Linked DNA regions of Kribbella sp. NBC_01245. The protein of the gene in region 2 interacts with the protein of the main gene of each other region in a pairwise test. Links are inferred from orthologs where the notes say so. Each region holds a gene or a part of one and is shown on either strand. Other genes may lie near its edges. The genes, in order: secG and secA.

Evidence for each region.
Region 1: the proteins of secA (region 2) and secG interact in binary tests that used the Escherichia coli proteins (3 or more experiments, as listed by UniProt). The link is inferred for Kribbella sp. NBC_01245 from one-to-one orthologs.

Annotation. Positions count from the first base shown.
Region 1 is NZ_CP108487.1:2,112,374-2,115,635, forward strand. What follows is about bases 252-3,202. They hold secG (preprotein translocase subunit SecG), read right to left. Parts: upstream 1,870-3,202; coding sequence 1,633-1,869; downstream 252-1,632. Other genes in these bases: OG394_RS09330 (amidohydrolase family protein), read left to right, coding at 252-295; OG394_RS09335 (aminoglycoside phosphotransferase family protein), read left to right, coding at 337-1,197; OG394_RS09340 (RNA polymerase-binding protein RbpA), read right to left, coding at 1,261-1,620; tpiA (triose-phosphate isomerase), read right to left, coding at 1,866-2,672; OG394_RS09355 (phosphoglycerate kinase), read right to left, coding at 2,675-3,202. Outside these bases: more of OG394_RS09330, read left to right, coding at 1-251; more of OG394_RS09355, read right to left, coding at 3,203-3,262. UniProt on the Escherichia coli protein: Subunit of the protein translocation channel SecYEG. Overexpression of some hybrid proteins has been thought to jam the protein secretion apparatus resulting in cell death; while this may be true it also results in FtsH-mediated degradation of SecY.
Region 2 is NZ_CP108487.1:4,004,874-4,008,577, forward strand. Bases 97-3,489 are described here. They hold secA (preprotein translocase subunit SecA), read right to left. Parts: upstream 3,150-3,489; coding sequence 297-3,149; downstream 97-296. Other genes in these bases: OG394_RS17730 (NAD(P)H-dependent flavin oxidoreductase), read right to left, coding at 97-217; OG394_RS17740 (winged helix-turn-helix domain-containing protein), read right to left, coding at 3,352-3,489. In the rest of the region: more of OG394_RS17730, read right to left, coding at 1-96; more of OG394_RS17740, read right to left, coding at 3,490-3,704. UniProt on the Escherichia coli protein: Required for protein export, interacts with the SecYEG preprotein conducting channel.

The DNA.
Region 1 (3,262 bases), 1.9 Mb from region 2 along the record:
AATGGCCACGCTTGGCGGCGCGGAGGCCCTCGGTCTGGACGGCCACGTCGGTTCGCTCTCGCCGGGCAAGAAGGCGGACCTGCAAGTGATCGATCCGCGCGCGCTCAACATGGCACCGCGAGTCGACTGGATCAGCCAGCTGGTCTTCAACACCCAGCCCGCGAACGTCCAGTGGGTCTTCGTGAACGGTGTCGCCCTCAAGCGCGAGGGCCGTCTCACCACGCCGAACGTCGACCGCGTCCTCACCGACGCCCAGACCGCCAGCGACCACATCATGACGTTGCTCGGCCGCTAATCCTTTGGACAAGCGCCGGCCCGTCGCGATGGGATGGGCCGGTGCGCACGGATGAGATCACGATCGACGAGACGACGGTACGGCGAATGCTGGCGGCCCAATTCCCCGAATGGGCCGGGTTGAGCCTGCGGCCGTTCGCCTCGGGTGGCACGGTGAACGCGATCTACCGGCTCGGCGACGACAAGATGGTCCGCCTACCGCGTTTTGCGTCAAGCGTGCCCAGCGTCCGCCAGGAACACGACTTGGTACGTCGGCTTGGGCCTTTGCTCCCGTTCGACGTGCCGGATCTACTGGCCGTCGGCGAGCCGTCGGAGCTCTACCCCTTCAACTGGTCGATCTACCGCTGGCTGGACGGCGTACCGCCACTCGAAGGCGAGGCGTCACCCGCACTCGCCGAGGACCTCGCGTCGTTCGTCAACGCGTTCCGCCAGATCGACCTGCCGGACGGACGTGCCGCCTACCGAGGCGGACCGCTGACCGAACAGGACGACGAGACCCGCAAATACCTGGCCGAGTGCGAAGGCCTCATCGACGTACCAGCCGCCACCAAAGCCTGGGACGCCGCCCTCGAAGCCGAGCCGGCCCGCAGCGAAGGCTGGGTCCACGCAGACCTCATGCCGGGCAATCTCCTCGCCGCGGGTGGACGCCTCAGCGCGGTGATCGACTTCGAAACCTGCGGTGTCGGCGACCCCGCCTGCGACCTCATCCCCGCCTGGAACCTGCTCGACCCGGCCACCCGCCCGCAGTTCCGGGAGGCGCTCGACGTCGACGACGCCACCTGGCTCCGCGGCCAGGGCCGGGCCCTCTCGATGGCGATCATCCAGCTGCCGTACTACCAGCACACCAACCTGACGATGGCCGCCAACGCCCGCTACGTCATCAACCAGGTGCTCAGCGCATAAGCGAAGCGGGCCCATCCGACACCGGATGGACCCGCTTCAAACACCTGCTTCAAAAGCACGAACTCAGTAGAAGACCTCGCCGCGGGCCTTCTTGGCGCGCAGCGTCTGGACGGCCTCGGCCAGGATCTCGGCGGCCTCGGCCTCGCTGCGACGCTCCTTCACGTAGGCGAGGTGCGTCTTGTACGGCTCGATCTTCGGTGGCGGTGGTGGATTGCTCGAGTCGGTGCTGGTGGGCAGGCCACAGCGCGGGCAGTCCCACGCCTCCGGGATCGAGGCCTCGACGGCGAAAACCGTCGCGGTCTGATGTCCGTTGGCACAGAAGAACACGATGCGCTGGCGCGGCGCGGAGTCCCCGCGCTCTGCCTCACCCATCGGCCCGGCGCCGACCCTGCTACCTCGGATTGCGCTGCCACTACCGGCCACTGGAGCGTCTCCTCAGTTACCGAGCTTGTACAGCAGCCCGAGGGCGACGATGGAGGCGAACCAGATGAGCCCGATGCCCACCGTGATCCGGTCCAGGTTGCGCTCGGCCACCGAGGACCCACCGAGGCTCGACGAAACGCCACCCCCGAACAGGTCCGAAAGGCCGCCACCGCGACCTTTGTGCAGCAGAACGAGCCCCGTCAGGATGAGGCTGCAGATGACCACGACGATCGAAAAAGCGAGAATCACGAGGAGTAGCCTAACTGAAGGTCCAAGTAACGACAGATACCGGCGAACTCGTCGACCTTCAGGCTGGCACCGCCAACCAGGCAGCCGTCGACATCCGGCTGGGACATGATGCCACCTGCGCTGGCCATCTTCACCGATCCCCCGTACAAAATCCGGATCGAATCGGCCACAGCCGGGGAGAAAGTCTCCTCCAGCCGGCCCCGGATCGCCGCACAGACCTCCTGCGCGTCCTCGGGGGTGGCCACCTCGCCGGTGCCGATCGCCCAAACCGGCTCATACGCGATCACGACCTTGCGGGCCTCGTCCTGCTTGAGCCCCGCGAGTGCGCCGTCGACCTGGGCGAGGGTGTGCTCGACCTGACGGCCCTCCTTGCGGACCTCCAGCCCCTCGCCGACGCAGACGATCGGCGTGATGCCGGCCGCGAGCGCCTTGGTGGCCTTCGCGTTGACCAGCGCGTCGTCCTCACCGTGATACTGGCGGCGCTCCGAGTGACCAGCGAGCACGTAGCTGCAGCCGAGCTTGGCGAGCATCGCGGCCGAGATCTCGCCCGTGTACGCGCCCTCGTCGAACTTCGAGATGTCCTGGGCGCCGTACACGATCTTCATCCGGTCACCGTCGACCAGCGTCTGCACACTGCGCAGATCGGTGAACGGCGGCAGCACGGCGACCTCGACCCGCTCGAAGTCGTGCTTCTTATCCTGCAGGGTCCACGACAGCTTCTGCACCAGGTGCACGGCCTCGACGTGGTTGATGTTCATCTTCCAGTTGCCCGCCATCAACGGCGTGCGAGTGGTGTCGGCCATGGTCAGTCCTCTTCCAGCACAGCGAGTCCGGGCAGTTCCTTGCCCTCGAGGTATTCCAGCGACGCGCCGCCACCGGTCGAGATGTGGCCGAACGCGTCGTCGGCGAAGCCGAGCTGCCGGACGGCGGCCGCGGAATCGCCACCACCGACCACGCTCAGGCCGTCCACCTCGGTCAACGCTTGTGCGACGGCCTTGGTTCCACCGGCGAACGCCTCCATCTCGAAGACGCCCATCGGGCCGTTCCAGAACACCGTCTTGGCGGCCGCGATCTCGGCGGCGAAGGCCTTACCCGAGTCGGGACCGATGTCCAGGCCGAGCTGGTCGGCCGGGATCGCCTCGGCCGCGACCACCGTGGCGGGCGAATCGGCCTTGAACTCCGGCGCCACCACGATGTCGGTCGGCAGCACGATCTCGACACCCTTGGCCGTCGCGGCCTCCAGGTAGCCCTTGACCACATCGAGCTGGTCGTCCTCGAGCAGGCTCTTGCCGACCTCGTGGCCCTGCGCCTTGAGGAAGGTGAAGACCATGCCGCCACCGATCAGCAGCTTGTCGGCCTTCGCGATCAGGTTGTCGATCACGGCGAGCTTGTC
Region 2 (3,704 bases):
ACGCCATCAGCCCCACGCCGTACGGCTTGCCGCTCTCGGCCGCGATCGCGCCCTGCTCGCGGATCCAGTCGGCCGACGCGAGGTTCCCGGCGCCGATCATCCCGAGCCCACCGGCCGTGGAGATCGCCCCGGCCAACGCCCCACCACTGGCCCCCGCCATCGGCGCCCCCACCACCGGCACCGCGACCCCGAACCGCTGCATCAACCAAGTCCGCATACCGCCATCGTGCCATCCGGCATAGAAAGACCCGCCGCCCCTCGATGAAAGGGACGGCGGGTCTTCTTGCAAGGCGAAATCAGTGCTGGTAGTGCTCCGACTGGGGGTCGCCGTGGCAGCGCTTGTACTTGCGGCCGGACCCACACGGGCAGACCGCGTTGCGCGGGGTGCCGGCGTACTCCAGGGCGCCACCCTCGACGGCGTCGGCGTGGGTCGACACCTCGTCGTCACCGTCGACCGTCGGCGAGGTGTACGTCAGCCGCTGCGGACGGCTGGACAGCAGACCCTTCGCCTGGATGCGCGGAGTGTCCTGCTGACGCGGCTCGACGTGGCGGCCGGGGAACTCGGCGACCGGTGCACCCGGCACCAGCACGTCCTCGACCTCTTCGGCGGGCACGACGTCCTGTACGTCGTCCTGGACCGGCTCGTCCTGCAGGTCGCTGACCGTGACCTCGAGGTTGAAGATGTACGCGACGGACTCCTCCTTGATGGACTCCATCATCGCGGCGAACATGTCGAAGCCCTCGCGCTGGTACTCCACCAGCGGGTCGCGCTGCGCCATCGCGCGCAGGCCGATGCCCTCGCGCAGGTAGTCCATCTCGTAGAGGTGCTCGCGCCACTTCCGGTCGAGCACGCTCAGCACCACGCGACGCTCGAGCTCGCGCATGGCCGGAGCGGACAGCGCCTCCTCGCGCCTCGCATACGCATCGTGCGCGTCCTGGGTGATGCGCTCGATCAGGAAGTCCTGGGTGAGGCCGGAGCGCTCGCCGCCGACCTCCTCGATCAGGTCCTCTTCGGTCAGCTCCGACTGGTACAGCGTGCGGAGGCCGGTGAAGAGCACCTCGAGGTCCCAGTCCTCGGCGAAACCGTCGGCGGTGGCGCCGACGACGTAGCCCTGGATGGTCTCGTCGAGCATGTCCTTGACCTGGTCCTGCAGGTCGGCACCCTCGAGCACGCTGCGGCGCTCCTTGTAGACCACGTGCCGCTGGCGGTTCATCACGTCGTCGTACTTGAGGATGTTCTTCCGGGTCTCGAAGTTCTGCGCCTCGACCTGGGCCTGCGCGGAGGCGATCGCCTTGGTGACGACCTTGTTCTCCAGCGGCACCGTGTCGTCCTCGTTGCGCGACATCGCCCAGTCGACCATCTCGCGCTTGAACAGGCGCATCAGGTCGTCCTCCAGCGACAGGTAGAACCGGGATTCGCCCGGGTCGCCCTGACGGCCGGAACGACCGCGGAGCTGGTTGTCGATCCGGCGCGACTCGTGCCGCTCGGTGCCGAGCACGTACAGCCCACCGGCGTCGCGGACCTCGACCTGCTCGTCCTTGACCTGCTGCTCGAACTGCTCCAGGACCTTCGGGTACTCCGCCTCATACTGCTCGGCGTGCTCGACCGGGTCGATCCCGCGGGCGCGCAGGTCCTTGTCGGCCAGGTGCTCGGGGTTACCGCCGAGGATGATGTCGGTACCACGGCCGGCCATGTTGGTGGCGACCGTGACCGCGCCCTTACGGCCGGCCTCGGCGACGATCGCGGCCTCGCGCGCGTGCTGCTTCGCGTTCAGCACCTCGTGCCGGATGCCGCGCTGCTTCAGCTGGGCCGAGAGGCGCTCGGACTTCTCCACGCTGGTGGTACCGACGAGGATCGGCTGGCCGGTCTCGTGCCGCTCGACGATGTCGTTCACCACGGCGTCGAACTTGGCGTCCTCGGTGCGGTAGATCAGGTCGCGCTGGTCCGCGCGCACCATCGGCTTGTTGGTGGGGATCTCCACCACGCCCAGGCCGTAGATCTTGCCGAACTCGGACTGCTCCGTCATCGCCGTACCGGTCATGCCGGCGAGCTTGTTGTACTGACGGAAGTAGTTCTGCAGGGTGATGGTCGCGAGGGTCTGGTACTCCTCCTTGATCTCGACCTTCTCCTTGGCCTCGATCGCCTGGTGCAGACCCTCGTTGTAGCGGCGGCCGTGCAGCGTCCGGCCGGTGTGCTCGTCGACGATCAGCACCTCGCCCTCGACGACCACGTAGTCCTTGTCGCGCTTGAACAGGTCCTTCGCCTTGAGGGCGTTGTTCAGGTAGCTGATCAGCGGGGTGTTGGCCGACTCGTACAGGTTGTCGATCCCGAGGTGGTCCTCGACCTTCTCGATACCGCGCTCGAGGATGGCGACGGTGCGCTTCTTCTCGTCGACCTCGTAGTCGGTCTCCGGGCGCAGCCGGTTCACCAGGTTGGCCATCTCGACGTACCAGCGCTGGCTGTCCTCGGCCGGGCCGGAGATGATCAGCGGCGTCCGGGCCTCGTCGATCAGGATCGAGTCGACCTCGTCCACGATGGCGAAGTTGTAGTCGCGCTGGACGCAGTCCTCGATCGAGGTGGCCATGTTGTCGCGCAGGTAGTCGAAGCCGAACTCGTTGTTCGTGCCGTAGGTGATGTCCTTCGAGTACGCCACCCGGCGCTCGGCCGGGGTCATCTCGGGCAGGATCACGCCGTAGTCGACGCCGAGGAAGTTGTACACCCGGCCCATCCACTCGGCCTGGAACCGCGCCAGGTAGTCGTTCACCGTGACGACGTGCACACCCTTGCCGGACAGCGCGTTCAGGTACGTCGGGAGGGTGCCGACCAGCGTCTTGCCCTCACCGGTGCGCATCTCGGCGATGTTGCCCAGGTGCAGCGCGGCGCCGCCCATGATCTGGACGTCGTAGTGGCGCTGGTGCAGCGTCCGCTTGGCGCCCTCGCGGACGACCGCGAACGCCTCGGGCAGGATCAGGTCAAGGGACTCGCCGTTGTCGACCCGCTGCCTGAAGTCGGCCGTCTGGCCGCGCAGCTCCTCGTCGCTCATGGAGACGAAGTCGTCCTCGATCGAGTTGACCAGCTTCGCGATGCCCTCGAGCCGGCGCAGGGTCTTGCCCTCGCCGATCCGCAGGACCTTGTCGACGATCTTCATCGTGGGGAGTCCACTCCTTGACTATTGCAGCCTTGTATACGGCGGGCGTTAGCCCCTCGGCCCAGGGCAGGGCAGAACGGCCGCCCGTCTGACGGGCGCAACCCATGGTACGGGGCGAGACGAGTCAACCCACCCCGCCCGCGTGAGTCGCCTCTCCTTGTCCCCACGCGCGAACCCGCCGAAAAGTTCCACGGACAGTCCGTCAGGCGGTGCGCAGCGCGATACTCAGGGCCGGCGCCAGGTCTCCACCCCCTGCCACCCGAACCGAATCGAGGCCCATCCACCCCGCCATTTGGACCAGCTCGGCGGCCAGCTCGTCCGGCGTCTCCAGCGGTGCCCCAGGCTCACCGTGCGCCGATTGGACCAGCAGCACGCCGCCGGCGCGATCCGCTTTCAGGTCGACCCTGGCCACCAGCCGATCCCCGAGCAGGAACGGCAACACGTAGTAACCGTGGACGCGCTTCTCCGCCGGGACGTAGATCTCGATCCGGTAGTGGAAGTCGAACAACACCTCCGCCCGGGTCCGCTCGAAGACCAGCGAGTCGAACGGGCTGA